4 regions of the Paenarthrobacter sp. YIM B13468 genome follow, and region 2 is predicted to be linked to each of the others. Evidence: riboswitches for the same ligand, from Rfam matches in the RefSeq annotation. Region 2 holds a riboswitch; each other region holds the start of a gene.
The links. A riboswitch is a leader RNA that binds a small molecule or an ion and turns the genes downstream of it on or off. The one in region 2 is predicted to bind thiamine pyrophosphate.
Positions count from the first base shown of each region.

Region 1: another riboswitch for thiamine pyrophosphate. It lies ahead of ACFX4T_RS07585 (bifunctional hydroxymethylpyrimidine kinase/phosphomethylpyrimidine kinase); the one in region 2 lies ahead of ACFX4T_RS00155 (FAD-dependent oxidoreductase).
Region 3: another riboswitch for thiamine pyrophosphate. It lies ahead of thiC (phosphomethylpyrimidine synthase ThiC); the one in region 2 lies ahead of ACFX4T_RS00155 (FAD-dependent oxidoreductase).
Region 4: another riboswitch for thiamine pyrophosphate. It lies ahead of ACFX4T_RS18820 (ECF transporter S component); the one in region 2 lies ahead of ACFX4T_RS00155 (FAD-dependent oxidoreductase).

Region 1 covers NZ_JBHZPI010000006.1:19,949-24,155, reverse strand. Annotated here, with positions in the region: gene rplU (50S ribosomal protein L21) at 1-42, opposite strand, end outside; gene ACFX4T_RS07585 (bifunctional hydroxymethylpyrimidine kinase/phosphomethylpyrimidine kinase) at 421-1,962, opposite strand; TPP riboswitch at 1,954-2,052, opposite strand; gene ACFX4T_RS07580 (Rne/Rng family ribonuclease) at 2,214-4,207, opposite strand, start outside.
Region 2 covers NZ_JBHZPI010000001.1:26,031-30,237, reverse strand. Annotated here, with positions in the region: gene ACFX4T_RS00165 (thiazole synthase) at 1-430, opposite strand, end outside; gene thiS (sulfur carrier protein ThiS) at 434-670, opposite strand; gene ACFX4T_RS00155 (FAD-dependent oxidoreductase) at 667-1,935, opposite strand; TPP riboswitch at 1,928-2,045, opposite strand; gene thiE (thiamine phosphate synthase) at 2,073-2,756, shown strand; gene ACFX4T_RS00145 (ferritin-like fold-containing protein) at 2,800-3,468, opposite strand; gene ACFX4T_RS00140 (RNB domain-containing ribonuclease) at 3,510-4,207, shown strand, end outside.
Region 3 covers NZ_JBHZPI010000001.1:399,290-403,496, forward strand. Annotated here, with positions in the region: gene ACFX4T_RS01790 (alpha/beta fold hydrolase) at 42-764, shown strand; gene thiC (phosphomethylpyrimidine synthase ThiC) at 747-2,594, opposite strand; TPP riboswitch at 2,590-2,697, opposite strand; gene ACFX4T_RS01800 (amidohydrolase family protein) at 2,782-3,864, shown strand; gene ACFX4T_RS01805 (VOC family protein) at 3,942-4,207, shown strand, end outside.
Region 4 covers NZ_JBHZPI010000021.1:69,099-73,305, reverse strand. Annotated here, with positions in the region: gene ACFX4T_RS18830 (energy-coupling factor transporter transmembrane protein EcfT) at 1-54, opposite strand, end outside; gene ACFX4T_RS18825 (ABC transporter ATP-binding protein) at 51-1,649, opposite strand; gene ACFX4T_RS18820 (ECF transporter S component) at 1,649-2,269, opposite strand; TPP riboswitch at 2,348-2,484, opposite strand; gene ACFX4T_RS18815 (NUDIX domain-containing protein) at 2,687-3,364, shown strand; gene ACFX4T_RS18810 (DUF4235 domain-containing protein) at 3,401-3,661, shown strand; gene mnhG (monovalent cation/H(+) antiporter subunit G) at 3,744-4,133, opposite strand; gene ACFX4T_RS18800 (monovalent cation/H+ antiporter complex subunit F) at 4,123-4,207, opposite strand, start outside.

The DNA.
Region 1 (4,207 bases), on a different contig from region 2:
TTTTTCTTGGCGGCCGCCTGCGCGGACAATCGCGTACACCACTTGGGTACTCACTTCTCTCGACGTTTCTTACTAAATTTGCGTGCGGAACCTTGAACCGGAATCAGGCTTGGTTCGCGCTGTGCCTCAACGCCGTGGACTTCAGATCGAAGCCCGCGAGTCATCCCATGAACAATTCCAAGGGGCATAACCCAAGTGTTGGCGTAAGCACCGAAGATCAAGATTACGCTAGTTTGACCTTCAGCTGCAAATGAGGCCGGGTCCGGAGGCTATCGAGTGACTTGCGCCACCAGTTGTAACGGACTCTCCCGGCACCGTGCCCATACAGCCTACAGGATTTGCACGGTGATACTGCGGTTTGGCCCGCGACGCGCTGGAGCTTTGTGGATTTGTTCCACTCGGCAACCTCGGAAACCCTGCTTAGGCGAAGAGCCTGGGGGCATCGAAGAAGGCCGTTTCGTAGCGGCAGGACTGGGCGAAGGCCTCAACCATGGCCTTGCGTTCCTGCGCAGAGGCGCCAGCTGCCGCAGCATCGGTAAAGTCGATCGCCTTCCGGGTTGCGGCAGCAAACTCCTCGTCCGCGTATGTCTTCAGCCATGCGGCACAAGGGTGGTCGCTGCGAGCGCCTGCTTGGACATACGCCGCGTGAAGTTGCTGCCCTACCTCCGCGTACAGCCAGTAGCAAGGCAGGATTGCCGCCAGCAAAACGGCGTAACTGCCCGAAGCCGATGTCGCCAGCAGGTGGTCCACGTACGACCTTGTCACGGGTCCGGTTTCTGTTGAAGCCGGACGCGTGCTCAGCCAGTCCCGGTGGAGTTCGGACTCCACCTCAAGGCAGAGTTGCGATGATTTTGCCCAGAAGAGCTGTTCTTCTTCCGTGGGGGCAAGCGCACCCGCACGCGCCAAAACCCGGGAATAGCCGTTCAGGTAGATGGCGTCCTGGGCGAGGTAGTAATTGAACTGGGGCTCCGGCAGGCGCCCCGACTGCAGGCCCTGAATGAAAGCGAGGCCGTATATTGCCTCCAATTCAGGTACAGCTTCGGCCCACAGCCGCGCGGCAAAGTCGCCGGATTTCCCGGCAGGATTCAGCGCTGGCTCCAGGTGATGGAAGTGGTGGACCGGCCCGCTACCCTTGCCTACCTTGAGGCCGTCGGCCGTCGCGAGGGCCTGCAGCAGCCACGGCTTGACCTCGCGGAGCGATGCCTCCCAATCGTCCGTGCGGGCTTGGACCGTGGCCAATGCCGAGGAAAGCGAGCACCCTGTTCCGTGGCTGTTCCTGGTATCCACTCGGGTCCCCGGCACCTCGATGACGTCCTGGCGCAGCAAACCGCTCGTGTTGACCAGCGCATCCGGACAGTCGTTTCCTGCCAAGTGGCCACCCTTCAACAAAACGGTCGTTCCGCACTCAGCAGCCAGTCGCTTGCCTTGGTCAAGCGCCGTCGCCCAGTCCGGGGCTTCTGGCTCACCTAACAACATCGCCAGTTCGGGAAGGTTTGGGGTGATGAGATCCGCCAACGGCAAGAGGCTGCGCAGAGATGCTTCGGCGGTCTCATGCAGAAGACGGTCGCCGCTGGTGGCTACCATCACCGGGTCAAGGACCACGACGGCGGGACGCACCTCTTCGAGCCAACTGCGGACTTCGTCGATGACGGCCGCGTCACCCAACATCCCGATCTTGACCGCATCAATGTCAATATCGCTACTGATCGCGTCCAGTTGCTGACGGAGGAACTCCACGGGCGGAACATGAACAGCGCTGACGCCCAGGGTGTTCTGGGCCGTCAAAGCCGTAATGGCAGCCATGCCATAGCCACCGTGCGCTGCGATGCTCTTCAGGTCTGCCTGGATTCCGGCGCCGCCAGAAGGATCCGAGCCTGCAATGCTGAGCACACGCGGATGTGGCCGGGCCGGAACTGCTCCGATACCAACGGGGTAGACGGCGGAATTCGACGATGAAGCCATGGTGGACATCCCTTCGCCGGTGCTAACCGGACAGGTTCAACGGGTCTGGATCTCAGCCAGGCCCAGTGCCCGGCACCCCGTGTCAGTTTCCTAGCGTAGCCCGTAAGCCCGCCGGCCCGGGAACCGGACGGCCTCCGGGAATGGATGTGACTGGCAGCAACAAAAAAGTCCCGCAGCATCCGCCGTAAACGGATGCTGCGGGACTCTTATTGCCCTACGACCATGTCACTGCTTAGTGGTGTGTGCCGTGCTTACAACTCGGAAGCAGGCACTCCCACCCCAAGGATGATGGGCTCGTCAGCTACCTTCTTTTTGGCAGGCTCTTCTGCTGCTGGCGCCTTGGCCTCATGGGCCGATCCACCTGCGGCGGCAGCAGTTACGTCGTGATGTTCCACACTGGTTTCGTTGGCGGCACCCTGCGCCCTGCTGGCACTGCGGTTCCTTCGGCCGCGACGGCCACGGGAACGCGATGAATGATCGTGCTCATCCTCAGTGACAGCAGGAGAACTGGCCGGGGAAACCGCGGAAGCAGTCGCAGGTTCGGAAACCGCAGCCGTCGCTTCTTCCTCCGCAGCCGGTGCAGCACCGAGGTGCGAAAATGCCTCTGCCAACAGGTCCAGGCTCATGGCCGGCTTACCGGCAGGTGGTTCCTCGTGGTGTTCCACAAACGGAAGAGCCACTTCTTCGCCACCGAAACGCAGAACTGGGGTGGAGCGTGCTTCCCGAACCGCAGCGTCATGACTGGCGGCATCACGTGCAGCCGGTACCCCGGCATCGCCGGGTGTAGCTTCAGGGGCGGATTCATCCGTGTGAGCCTGCTGGCCTGCTGCGCGGGCTTGCTCCTCCGCACGGTGAACCTCATCATCGTGCAAGTGCGCGGCATGCGCCGCAGCGGCGATGGTGGCAAGAGCTGCCCTGGTGGCCTCAGCCTTGGCCTGGCGGACCGGGTCCACGGACTCCGTGGGCGCCGGAGCCGCGGGGGCGGCAGGCGTGCTGTGGAGCGTAGGGGGCACTTCGGCCATTGCCGCTCCCCCACCTTTCCCACGGCGACGCTTACGATCAGTGCGCGCGGCAGGCTGTTGGGGTTCTGCGTGCGGACGGTGGTGCTCGGCAGCAACAACGTTGGCGCGTCGGTGTTCCACGGGCTCGTCATGGGTGACGACACCACGCCCGGCACAGTGCTCGCACTGCTCACCAAACACCTCAAGCAGGCCTGTGCCCATGCGCTTGCGCGTCATCTGCACCAGGCCCAGCGACGTCACTTCGGCCACTTGGTGCTTGGTGCGGTCACGGCCCAGGCATTCCACCAATCGGCGGAGCACCAGGTCACGGTTCGATTCGAGGACCATATCGATGAAGTCGATGACGATGATGCCACCGATATCGCGCAGGCGCAGCTGGCGAACTACTTCCTCGGCCGCTTCAAGGTTGTTCTTGGTGACGGTTTCTTCCAGGTTTCCACCGCTGCCGGTGAACTTACCTGTGTTGACGTCCACCACGGTCATGGCTTCGGTGCGGTCGATGACAAGGGAACCACCAGACGGCAGGAAAACCTTGCGCTCCAGTGCCTTGTGGATCTGCTCGTCGATCCGCCAGGCAGCAAAGATGTCCTGGTCCTTGGTCCACTTCTCAAGGCGGCCCACCAAGTCGGGAGCAACGTAGGTGACGTAAGCCTCAATGGTGTCCCACGCGTCGTCGCCGGAAACGATCAGCTTGGAGAAGTCTTCATTGAAGACATCCCGGACCACCTTGATGGTCAGGTCAGGCTCGCCGTAGAGCAATTCCGGGGCCAGCACCTTGGTGGAGGACGCCTGCCCTTCAATGCCTTCCCACTGCGCGCGCAAACGGTTGATGTCGTGCGTCAGTTCTTCCTCGGAAGCACCCTCTGCGGCCGTGCGCACAATGACGCCGGCGTTCTCCGGCAAGCGGTCCTTGAGGATGCGCTTGAGGCGGTTGCGTTCGACGTCGGGCAGTTTGCGCGAGATACCGGTCATGGAACCGCCCGGCACGTACACAAGGTAGCGGCCCGGAAGGGAAATCTGGCTGGTGAGGCGGGCGCCCTTATGGCCAACGGGGTCCTTGGTAACCTGCACCAGGACGGAATCGCCGGACTTCAGCGCATTCTCGATCCGGCGCGGTTGGCCCTCAAGGTTTACTGCATCCCAGTTCACTTCACCGGCATACAACACCGCATTGCGGCCCCGTCCGATGTCAACAAAAGCAGCCTCCATGGAGGGCAGGACGT
Region 2 (4,207 bases):
GATCGTCATTGGTGTAGGCGAAGACCTTGAAGCCACAGTTCACCAGCTGTTCCGTTGCCTCCACGAGTTCCACCGCGTCCGGAAGGAGCGTATGTTCATCGGCGATGACTTCCAGCTTCACCCAGTCCGTCTCCAGCGCCTCCCGGGCGAGTTCTGCGGTCATCACTGCGTCCTTGGCAGTAAAACAGCCAGCGGTGTTGGGCAGGACCCGGATGTTGTGATCCAGCAGGAGTTGAAACAGTGAACCTGTCTCGGCCGGTGAGTATCGCCGCATTGCCACAGTGGTCAGTTCCGTTCCTGACGCCAGGAGGGCTGCTCCCAGCCCATCCAGACTCGGCGCACCACCGGTACCCATGATCAGGCGGGAGCCGAATTCGACGCCGTCGATCACTAAAGCATCAGTGCGGATCTCAGTATTTGCTGCGGTCATTTTTCAGCCTCCCTGGACTGCGGTCACGAGTTCGAGTTCGTCTCCATCGGCGAGCGCAGTCGCTGCCCATTGGCTGCGCGGCACTACCTCGGAATTACGTGCGACGGCGACACCCAGCTTGCCGCCGTCGGCTGCCTGTCCCCGGTGGTCCAGGACGCGGCCTGTGATGGCGCTGACCAGCGTGCTGACTGATGCGTCGTCCGCCACGGCGTGGTCGGAGCCGTTGAGTTTGATGTTCATGGTGTGTCCTTGATTGCTGGTTGGAGGCGGTGATCCCGCGTTGCCGTGAATCGATCGGGCCCGAAAATGGACCATCGGGGGTCGGCTGAGCCGCTGATCAGCCCGCCTACGATTTTGGCGGCCACAGGCGTCAATAGGACGCCGTGGCGGAAGAACCCGGTTGCGATCACGAGACCGTCGATAGTGCCTTCGGGCCCAGTAACGCGTCCCAGTAATGGTGCGTTGTCAGGAGTCCCGGGCCGTGCGCGGGCTGTCGCTTCCAACAGTTCCAGTTCCGCCACTGCAGGCACCAACACCTGTGCATCCCGCAGCAGTTGATAGACGCCACCGGCGGACACTGCATTGGTGGATGCCGATAGTCCGTCCTCGCGCTGGGTGGCTCCAATCACCACCGTGCCATCATCCCGGGGCACGATGTAGACCGGCACCCCGCGGACCATGCCCCGGACGGTGGATGTGATCAGGGGCTGGAGGTGTTGGGGAACGCGCAGCCTGAGAATGTCGCCGTAAACGGGCCGCAGGGGCAGATTGAGGCCCTCGGGGAGATTGCCGATCCTTGCTGCATCCAGCCCGCAGGCCACTACAGTCTCCGAAGCCAAAACGACGACGCCGGAGTCCGTTTTGGTGCCGGGATGCAGTTCCACCCCGGAGACCCGGTCCCCATCCCAGAGCAACCGGGATGCTTGGAACGGCAGGGCGAAACCGTCTTCAGCCCCGGAAACCCACGTTGCATCACTTGGTCCGTGGGCCGACAATCCTTCCAGGAGGCATCGTGCAAGGCGCCGAGGATCCACCTGGTGATCGGCTGGTATGTCGAAGGCACAGGAGATCTGTGGGCTCAGCAGAGGCTCACGCTCACGCGCTTCCCGCAATGACACGGGCTCCACGTGCAGCCCCGCGGCCTGCTGCACGATGCGGAGGTCTGCCAGCGCGCGACGGTCCGCGGCGTCGGCACCAACGGCAATGGTCGACGTCGTGCGGTATCCGGTGGCTGATTCGCTGCCCTGGACGCTCCGGATGAAAGCGGGCCACAGTTGCGAGGATTCCAGCATGAGTTCCAGGAGGTCTTCCTCCTGGTAGTGGAGCTCACTCACCGGAGCCAGCATCCCGGCGGCAGCGAACGTCGCACCCGATGCAGGGGTGGGATCAATGAGGACCACGGAGCGGCCCTGGCGGCGGGCTTCGTGCGCGATGCCAAGGCCAATGATGCCGCCACCAATCACGGCCACATCTGCATGCAAGGGGTTTTGGCGGGATTCTGCCATATGTTTCCTTCCCTACGCCGGTATTAGCCGGATCAGGTCAAGCGGTCGGCGCTGAAGCCCTCTCAGCCGGACGGTCATATGACGCTGTCACGGCTCCCGCAGTACGTGCCCAGTTTAGAGGAACTACTCTGGTTTCCATGACCCAGCATGATGTCCACACCACTGCCCGTCTCTACTTGTGCACCGATGCCCGCAAACGGCAGGGCGATTTTGAAGACTTCGTCGACGCCGCGTTTGAGGGCGGCGTAGACATCATCCAGCTTCGCGACAAGACGCTCGAGGCCGCCGAAGAGCTTGAGGTCCTGGAGGTTCTGCACGACGTTGCCCAACGGCACGGTCGGCTGTGGGCCGTCAACGACCGCGCCGATGTTGCCAGTATTTCCGGGGCTCCGGTGTTCCATATCGGGCAAAAGGACATCCCCCTGCGCGCCGCACGTCACCTCCTCCACGACCGCACCGTGATCGGCCTCTCCACCCATACGCCGGAGCAGGTTGACGCCGCCATAACGGCGTCCCCTGGCAGGAGTGGGTTGGATTATTTCTGTGTTGGTCCGGTGTGGGCAACGCCCACAAAGCCTGGTCGTGACGCAGTTGGGCTGGACCTGGTCACATATGCCGCGGAAGCCGTAAAACGCGCAGACGAGGAAACGGTTGGTGGCGTGCTGCTCCCCTGGTTCGCAATCGGTGGCATCGACCTCAGCAACGTTGAAGAGGTGGTTGCCGCGGGAGCGAGCCGGATCGTCGTCGTACGGGCCATCACTGAAGCGGAGGACCCGACGGCGGCAGCCAAGGCGCTGCTGGGAGCCCTCGACGCCGGCTAGACAGTCGGCTCGGACTTGGGCGGCGGCTAGGGCGGGTCGAACCCTAAGCCGTCAGTCCAAGCCCCGACATCCGGCGCCCGTGCCGCTCGGCAAGCTCAGCCGTGAGTGCCCTGACTGCTGCCCGGGCATCCCCTCCGGCCTTCAGGAGCGGTCCCAGGTCGGGATGTTCCATGCCGACTCGTTGGGCTTGCGTAAGTGCCTCACCGACAAGACGGCGACCCCACAAAGCCAGTCGCGATGACAGGCGCGGGTCATCCGCCAGTGCGCGCCGCAGGAGGATACGGAGCACTTCCGTGGCTTGGTCGGCGGAGGCAACCTTCTGGACAAAGAGTTGCGTCCCGGCATCAAGGAATGAGGCGACCATGCGGTAGAAGTCCGAAGACACGGTGTCGATCACATACGCCTTCATGACGGATTCAAACCAGTCCGCTGGCCTCGTTCGCTCATGGAAGTGGTCAAACGAACGCTGGAACGGAAGCATGGCCTCTTCGGCGTCGAGTCCCATCTCCGAGAGCCGGCTGCTGATCATGGCGAAGTTTCCGTAGGCACCCACAGCGATCTTCGCCAGCACTGCCCTGTCATGGAGCGTGGGAGCGTACCGGGAGTCGAAAGACAGCCGGCCAAACGCCGAGAGCTCGCCGTATGCCATGGCTCCCAACAGCTCCGAGGAGAGGCGCTGGACACGAGCATTATCGTCCAAGGAAGTGCTCATGGTCCAAGACTATCCAGCGATTTCGGGCTAACCTGATTTTCGTGTCACATCATCGGATTTCGCCCAACGTCGACGACTCGTCGGACCAGCTCGCGGAGGCATTTGCAGCCCTCCGGACCGAACTGGAGCTCCCGGGCGAGTATCCGGCCGAAGCCGTGGCGGAAGCCCGGAAAGCAGTAGAAAACCACACGCTGCCGGACCGTGACCTCAGGGACATTCCGTTTGTGACCATCGATCCAGCCACGTCCACCGACCTGGACCAAGCGGTATTCATTGAACGTGCCGGTGACGGTTACAAAGTCCTCTACGCAATCGCGGACGTGCCATCCTTTGTGGCTCCCGGCGGGGCGCTCGATGCCGAAACCCGGCAACGGGGACAAACGTTTTACGCTCCTGACGGGAGGATCCCTCTGCACCCGGAGGTTATCAGCGAAAACGCAGGAAGCCTGCTGGCTGGCCAAGACTGCAGCGCTTTCGTGTGGGCCTTCGAACTGGACCACAACGCGGAGGTATCCACCACGTCCGTGGCCCGTGGCACTGTCCGTAGTCGCGCCAAGCTCAGTTACAAAGGTGCTCAGGAACTGATCGATGCCGGCACAGCCCCAGCGGTCCTTGAGCTCCTTAAGGAGGTTGGCCTGAAGCGCGTTGAACTGGAACGACTCCGCGGTGGCGCCAACCTGAACATGCCGGAGCAGGAAATCGTCCAGGCGACCGGTGGCGGGGGCTACAGGATTGTGGC
Region 3 (4,207 bases), 370 kb from region 2:
TTTTTGGCGGGGATGTCAGGGCTCTGGACTAGGGTGAATCCATGCACAAGCAGCGCGTAGTCTTCGTCCACGGACTGGGGAGTTTTGGCGCCTCGGCATGGCCCAAGCAGCACGGCATGGCCCTGTCATATGACGCACTGTTCCTCCGCCGGCACGGCTTTGATCCCGTGGCTGAACCCATGGAATCCGACGTAGCTGCGGATGTCGGCATCGTGGTTGCTTCGCTGGTGGATTCTGGTGGCGGCCATGTGGTGGCGCATGAGCAAGGTGCAATCTCCGCCATGCTCGCAGCAGTTGAACGCCCGGACCTGGTGCATTCACTGACACTGGTTGAACCGGCTTGTTTATCCCTGACAGCCGAGCTGCCTGCCACGACATTCCATCGTTCGCTCATGGAACCGCTGTTTGACGTGCGGAACCAGCTTAAGGACGCCGACTACGAACGCGAATACTTCAGGCGTGCTTTTTCGGCCGAAGCCAGCGGGCTGGACACGCCCGAAGCGCGCCGTTCCGCACGCCGCCTCCGGCTGCAGGCACCTCCTTGGGAGGCATCCCTGCACATCGTTCCTGGCGTACCTACCCTTGTCCTTACGGGCGGGTGGGAACCACTGTACGAAGAAATCGCAGGGTACCTGGAGGACACCGGTGCCCTCCGCCGCGTAGCAGCTGGAGGGCACCGGCCCCAGGATTCAGTGGATGGAGACCGGATTATTCGCTCTTTTGTTGCCGATGTTGTCCGGACGAGGTCAGTTAAGGTTTCCTGAAGTCTCCGCCGTCCGGGTAGTGGGAAGCTGCAGCTCAGGCAGGTACACCTTGCCACCCGACGCCAGGAATTCTTCGCTCTTTTCCCGCATGCCGTCGTATATACCGGCAATGGCGGCCTGCGCGTCGGCCGAACCGAACTCGTCCCTGATGTCCTGGCTGATGCGCATCGAGCAGAATTTTGGTCCGCACATCGAGCAGAAGTGCGCGGTCTTGGCAGGTTCGGCGGGAAGTGTTTCGTCGTGGAAGGCTTCTGCGGTAACCGGGTCCAGGGACAGTGCGAACTGGTCGCGCCAACGGAACTCGAACCTGGCCTTGGACAAAGCGTCGTCGCGTTCGTTTGCGCCCGGGTGTCCCTTGGCGAGGTCCGCTGCGTGCGCTGCGATCTTGTACGTGATCACACCGGTCTTCACATCGTCCTTGTTTGGCAGTCCAAGGTGTTCTTTGGGCGTCACGTAGCAGAGCATGGCCGTGCCATAGCGCGCAATTTCCGTTGCACCGATTGCCGATGTGATGTGGTCGTAGCCAGGAGCAACGTCCGTGACCAGCGGTCCCAAGGTGTAGAAGGGGGCACCTTTACAGAGTTCCTGTTGGCGTTCCACGTTCTCGCGGACCAAGTGGAAGGGAATATGCCCGGGTCCTTCAACCATCACCTGCACATCAAATTCCCAAGCGCGCTGGGTCAGCTCGGCAAGCGTATCGAGCTCAGCGAACTGCGCGGCGTCGTTGGCATCGGCTGTGGCGCCGGGACGCAGGCCGTCGCCCAACGAGAAGGCGACGTCGTACTTGGCAAAGATTTCGCAGAGCTCATCAAAATGCGTGTAGAGGAAGTTCTCCTCGTGGTGCGCCAGGCACCACCCCGCCATGATCGAGCCGCCGCGGGAGACGATTCCTGTCACACGGTTTGCCGTCAAGGGCACGTACCGCAGGAGCACTCCGGCGTGGATTGTCATGTAGTCAACGCCCTGTTCGCATTGCTCGATGACGGTATCCCGGAAAATTTCCCACGTGAGCTTGTTGGCTTCGCCGTTGACCTTCTCCAGGGCCTGGTAGATGGGTACAGTGCCGATCGGAACGGGGGAGTTGCGGATGATCCACTCGCGGGTTGTGTGGATGTCGTCGCCAGTGGACAAGTCCATGACGGTGTCGGCACCCCACTGGGTTGCCCATTGCAGCTTGTCAACTTCCTCGGCGATGGAACTGGTGACGGCCGAGTTTCCGATGTTGGCGTTGATTTTGACCAAGAAGGCCTTGCCAATGATCATGGGCTCGGATTCCGGGTGGTTGATGTTGTTGGGAATGATGGCGCGCCCGGCAGCCACTTCGCTGCGTACCAGTTCGACGTCACAATTCTCACGCAGTGCGACAAACTGCATTTCCGGCGTGATGATGCCTTGCTTTGCATAGTGCATCTGGGTGACCGTCTTACCTTCGACGGCGCGGCGGGGCACCGGTTGCGCCCCCTTCCACTCCTGGGATGCTGCACCGCGGCGTACCGCTGATTTGCCGTCGTCGAGCAGGTTCCTCTCCCGCCCGGAATATGCCTCGGTATCTCCCCGGGCTTCGATCCATCCGGTGCGGAACGGTTCCAGGCCCACCACGGGGTCGCTGCCCGGTCCGGCAGTTCGGTATACCTGCAGTGGTTCGTTGGCCTCACCGTTGGGGGAGGGCTCCAACGCAATCTCCGTAACGGGGACCCGGATACCATTTGCCGGGTCTTCCAACCAGGCCAACGAATGGGACTTCAGCGACTGCGTGACGGTTTCCGCCGCTTTTTCGCTGGTGTTGGTCTGGTTTTCGGCAGAGCTGTGCTGTGTTTTGGTGGTGCTCAAAGGATTACTCACTTCCTTCGCCGGCATTACCCGGACAGGTTCAACGGTCGCAGACTGCTTCAGTCCGATCTCAGCCCCTGCAGGGGCCCCCGTGTGGTCGTAGACGAAGCTACCACAGCTCCGATCGGCGTCCCAGTCACACCCGGTCGTGAGGATTGGCCCATGCCTGGCAGATTAGGCTTTTGCCATGGCCAACATCATCGAATTCACCGGTCCTGTGCTTGTCGCAGGAGACGAGCAACGACACGGACTGTGGTCCGTTGATGGCAAACTGACGTTCGACCGTCCCGTTGCCGCGCCCGATTCCACACTGGAGGGGTGGGTCCTTCCTGGTTTTGTAGACGCCCATTGCCATATTGGACTTGGCGTCGGCGGGGCGGTTGATGAGCAAACAACTCTTGCCCAGGCACAGGCGGACCTAAAAGCCGGCACATTGTTGATCCGTGACGCCGGCTCGCCAAGCGATACACGTTGGGTTCAGCGGCGGGAGGACCTCCCACGGCTGCTTCGTGCCGGACGCCACATCGCCCGGAGCCGGCGTTACCTGCGTGGCTTGGGCCACGAAGTGGAGCCGGGCGAGCTGGTGGAGACAGTCCGTAAGGAAGCCCGGGACGGGGACGGTTGGGTGAAACTAGTGGGCGACTGGATCGATCGCGGTGCCGGTGACCTCTCCGCCTCGTTTCCCGCGAACGTCGTAAGGGATGCCATCGCCGCCGCCCACGACGAAGGGGCCAGGGTGACGGCCCACTGCTTCGCTGAAGACACCATTGATGACATGCTCGACGCCGGGATTGACTGCATTGAGCATGCAACCGGCCTTTTGCCCCGGCATATTCCCCGCCTGGTGGAGCAGTCTGTCCCGATTGTTCCTACGTTGGTAAACATCGCGACTTTTCCGGATATCGCCGCCCAGGCCGCACCTAAGTTTCCGGTCTATGCCGAGCACATGACCCGGCTTTGGGAGCGGCGCCGAGAACGGGTGCTGGAGGCCTACCAAGCCGGTGTTTCCATCTATGCGGGAACTGACGCAGGGAGCGTGATCAAGCACGGCAGGATCGCTGACGAAATGAAGGAACTGCACGACGCCGGCCTGCCGCCCACTGCCGTTCTGGGCGCCGCCACATGGGGCGCACGGAAGTGGCTCGGAGCCGAGGGCATCAGCGAAGGGGCAAGTGCCGACGTCGTGCTGTGCCGGGATGATCCCAGGAAGAACCTCGCAACTGTGGCAAGCCTGAAGCATGTAGTCCTGCGCGGAAAACTGGTCTACTAGGAATAAATTGAAGCTTCAAGTAATTTAGATAAGTAGAACGTGCCGAAGGGCGGCCATCTATGAACCGGGAGCTTCACATGACGACGATATCCAACCAGGATCTCCTTCCTGCCGAACTCACCATGGGCACCGTCATGCTCAAGGTCGGCGATATGAGGGTAATGAGTGACTACTATCAGCGTGCCTTGGGCTTGGAGATCGTGGCCGAGCAGGATGGCGGGCTGTACCTCGGGCGCTTGGGCAAGCCTGTAGTCCACCTCGCTCCCGCTGCCGGCCTGCAGATTCCAGGCCGTGGGGAAGCGGGGCTTTTCCATACGGCCATCCTGTTCCAGGACCAGCCTTC
Region 4 (4,207 bases), on a different contig from region 2:
GTTGGCCCGCGTGAGGAGAGCCTGGTTGCCGCGCAGGTTCAAGGCGTCCCTCATGCGGCACCGGCTTCCTGGCGGGCTGACTCGCTCTGTGAGTCAGGCACGCGCGGCGTCGCCGGATCCAGCCGGAGCTCCGTGCCGCCAAGGACCGCACTGAATTCTTCGTCATGCGTCACGGACACAACGGCCGTTCCGGCGTCGAGCAGTTCGGACAGGAACGATGCCAACTCTGCCCAGGTGTTGGCGTCCTGGCCGAACGTGGGCTCGTCCAGCACCAGCACCTTAGGATGGGCCGCGAGGACCGTGGCCACTGACAACCGGCGCTTCTCCCCACCGGACAAGGTGTAAGGGTTCGCGTCCACCAAATGCGTGAGCCGCAAACGCTCCACCAATTCATCCACGCGTTCTTCACCGTGCCCCAGATGCTTGGGTCCGAACATCAGCTCGTCCAGGACCTTGCCCGTTACGAACTGGTGCTCCGGTTCCTGGAACACGGTGCCAATGCGCGAAATCAGCTGATCCGCCTTCCACTTGAACGGGTCGATTCCAGCGCCCTCGGAAAGCTCGACGGCGGCACTCACCTTGCCGTCCACTGGCGCCAGAAGTCCGGCCAATGTGAGTGCAAAGGTGGACTTCCCTGCACCGTTCGGACCTGTGATGGTAAGTGCCTGGCCAGCCCGTACTTGTGCACTGATACCCGATTGCACGGGAACGGGTGGGATGGTTTTGAACCGGCGACGGCGAGGCTTCTCACGGGAAACAGCCAGGTCCTGCGCCACGAGGAGGAACTGGGCGGTGGATTCATGGCCGCCCGTTTCCTGAGTTGCGGTCCTGCGGGCGCGAGTAGCCGGAACGTACCCCGGCACCCACACTCCCGCTGCCATCAACATGGTCCGTGCCTCTGTGAGCACCTGATCTGGGGGGCCGTCCAGGAGCACGCCGCCCCCAGCCGAAGGGGGCTGGAGGACCACGATCCTGTCCACCAGGTCCTTCCACACGGACACACGGTGTTCCACGACAACCAAAGTGGCACCGGTCTTGTCCAGGCATCGCTCCACGGCGTCCCGGACCTCAAGCACACCCACTGGATCCAGGTTGGCCGTAGGTTCGTCGAGCAGGATCAGCCCGGGCCGCATCGCCAGGATGCCGGCCAACGCAAGGCGCTGCTTCTGCCCGCCGGAGAGTGCCGCCGTCGGGTGATCCAGCGCCAGACCGCCGCCTGCAGCGGTGCGCAACCCAACGTCGTCGAGCGCTTCATGGACGCGGGCCCAAATTTCATCCCGGGGAACGGCAAGGTTTTCGGCGCCAAACGCGACGTCGTCACCCACACGGGAGAGCACTACCTGGGTTTCCGGATCCTGCTGCATCAGACCTGCGCGGCCGCGCTGTTCGCGGGGAGCGACGCCGTCGATCAACAGCGAGCCGGTCTCGTCGGAATCCTCTTCCTCATCACCCAGCACACCGGCGAGGGCATGGAGAAGTGTCGATTTCCCTGCGCCCGATGGACCCAGCAACAGCACACGCTCGCCGGGCTCGATCCGGAGGTCGAGGTCCTGGATGGCAGGTGTGGACCGCCCGGCATGCCGCCATCCCCACCCTTGGGCGTGGATGGCGGCAGGCCGCACGTGGTTGCTGCTTTGCGTGGCAGGCATTAGTTGAAGACGGGCTCCGAAGCAGCCTTGCGCGACGCGAAGGAGCTCAGGACGCCGGTCTTGGCCAGCCCGCGGGTGGCAACCCAGGACAGCGCGCCGGCGATGATCGCACCGGAGAGCGTGGTGAAGGCGATGTAGGCCAGCTTGTCGATTGCTTCGTAGGCGATGTTCCAGCCCCAAGGCAGGAAGGAATCGTTGAGACCGCAGAAGAGGCCCGAGCCCGCACCCGCGAGGAGTGCAGCGGACAGGTCGAACTTCCTGTACCGGAACGCAGCGAAGACGAGTTCCGCACCCAGTCCCTGGAGGATGCCGGAGATGAGGACGGTGGTGCCGTACTGGGAACCCATGATGAGTTCGCCGGTTGCGGCGACGGCTTCGCAGAACAGGGCAGCGCCCGGCTTGCGGATGATGAGCATGCCCAGGACGGCCGGGATCATCCAGCCACCGGCGATCAAACCGGTGAGCGGAGGATACGTGGCGTTCATGGGGATGGATACGATTGCGGCGCCCTGGGACCAGGCCCAGAAGATCACGCCGCCGGCGATGGCAATCAAAGCTGCCACCACGATGTCTACAACACGCCAGTTATAACTGGTTTTCTTCACGCTTGCCGTGGTCATTTTTCTGCCTCCTGAGGTACAGGAGGGGAAAGTGCTCCCCGGAAACCCCCGGCCAGCCTTGGCCGCCCGGATCCGGACACTCTGAGAAGCTCGACTCCCTTGCGCCGGTACTAACCGGATCAGGTTCGAGGGTCTGCGGCTGTCCGCACTCTCAGCGCCCTCGCGTCTCCTGCATCTCTGCAAGGTCCGACGGCGGCGCTCCCCTGTCGTTATTAATCTGCCCTTATGGGCGTGGTTCAGTTTACACCTGTAGGTGTTCGTGCGCGCTGGGGTTGGTCACAAAGCGGTTGGCTGGCCTTTCCTTGCGTTGCGGGGCCCGCTCTGCGCCCCAATCTCACGACTTGGCACGCACACCAGGCCCCGCAACCAGACCTGAGACAATGATCCAGCAGAATCGACGCGGCAAAGGGGCATTTCATGACGAACCATCCCATTACGGACAACCCGGTTCCCGAGCCGCGGCTGGCTGCGAGCGTTATCCTGCTCCGCGACACTCCGGGCGGCCTCGAAGCCTTCGTCCAGCACAGGGTTGGCACCATGGACTTCGCCGCCGGCATGGTGGTCTTTCCGGGAGGCCGGGTTGATGCCGCCGACCAGGATGGATGGGAATATCCGGCTGAGCTGCTGGAACGGCATGCCGCAGACTGGAACCTCAGCTCGATCGCCGTCGATCCCGAACAAGCCCCGGCAAAGTCAGGCATGGTTCTCACCGCAGCCCTGCGCGAGGTTTGGGAGGAGGCCGGGCTTCGCCTTAATGCCTCAGACCTTCGTCCCTGGGCCAACTGGGTCACGCCGACGGACATGCCCAAGCGCTTCGACACGTACTTCTATGTAGCCAAGCCTGCTCCGGAAGCAGCACCCCAGCACCAAACCACGGAAGCGTGGCAATCACTCTGGATGCCGGTGGATGGGATCCTGGCGGCCGAGGCAGCCGGTCAATTGCAGCTGATGCCACCCACGTATTACCTGCTCAAGGAAATTGCCGGTCTCGGAACCGTAGATGCCGTCTGGGAAGCCGAACACGATGTTGTCCCTGTCCTTGCACCACGCGGTTCCATGGCAGCTTTCCTCAAAGAACGGGAAAACCGTCGCTAGTCCCACCCCACCGGGATGTGAGGCTAGGCTGGGGGCATGAACCTCTTTTTCAAGCTGCTGGGTGCAGGAGTAAGCCTTGCAGCCGGATTCGTCGGCACCAAGTTGGTCAACAAGGGCTGGGAAAAGGCCACGGGTAACAAGCCGCCCACAGGCCACGACGATATGGAAACGAGCCTCCGCTCTGCCTTGTCGTTCGCGCTGATTTCGGCCTTCGTCAGCACGCTCATCCAGGTTTTCGCGAGCCGTGGCACCCAGCGTGCCATCGCCCGCTTCGCCAAGACGCAAGATATCGTCTAGGCCGCGCATAGGCATTCCAACGCGGGGTCACTTAGGCTCCCTCACCGCCGTCGGGAGGGTGCGTAAGTGACCCCGCGTTGTTCTAAGCGTCCGGGGTGGAACCGTCGCCGGCCGCCCTTTGGACAACCGCTTCAAGCTCATCCTTGGTGAGCAGTTCGCGGTGCCCATGCTTGGTTCGGTAAGCAGAGCGGCCCACCATGTGTGCGGAGACCGGTGCAGTGAGTAGCTGGAAAATCCAGGCCACCACGAGAACCGGCCAGACCCACCATGTACGCATTTGCAGGCCCATGGCCGCGAGCATGAGGAAAAGACCCAGGACCTGCGGTTTGGTTGCCGCGTGCATGCGGCTCATGAGATCGGGGAACCGCAGGAGGCCAATTGCGGCCCCGAGCGACATGAGGGCACCCACCACAAGAAACACTGCCGTCACTACGTCGATCACGGCATCCACACCGGTGGCTTCAGGAGTCATTGCCCTGATCCCTCCGATCTGCTACAAATCGGGCAAAAGTTACGGAGCCTACGAAGCCGATCACCGCGAGCGCC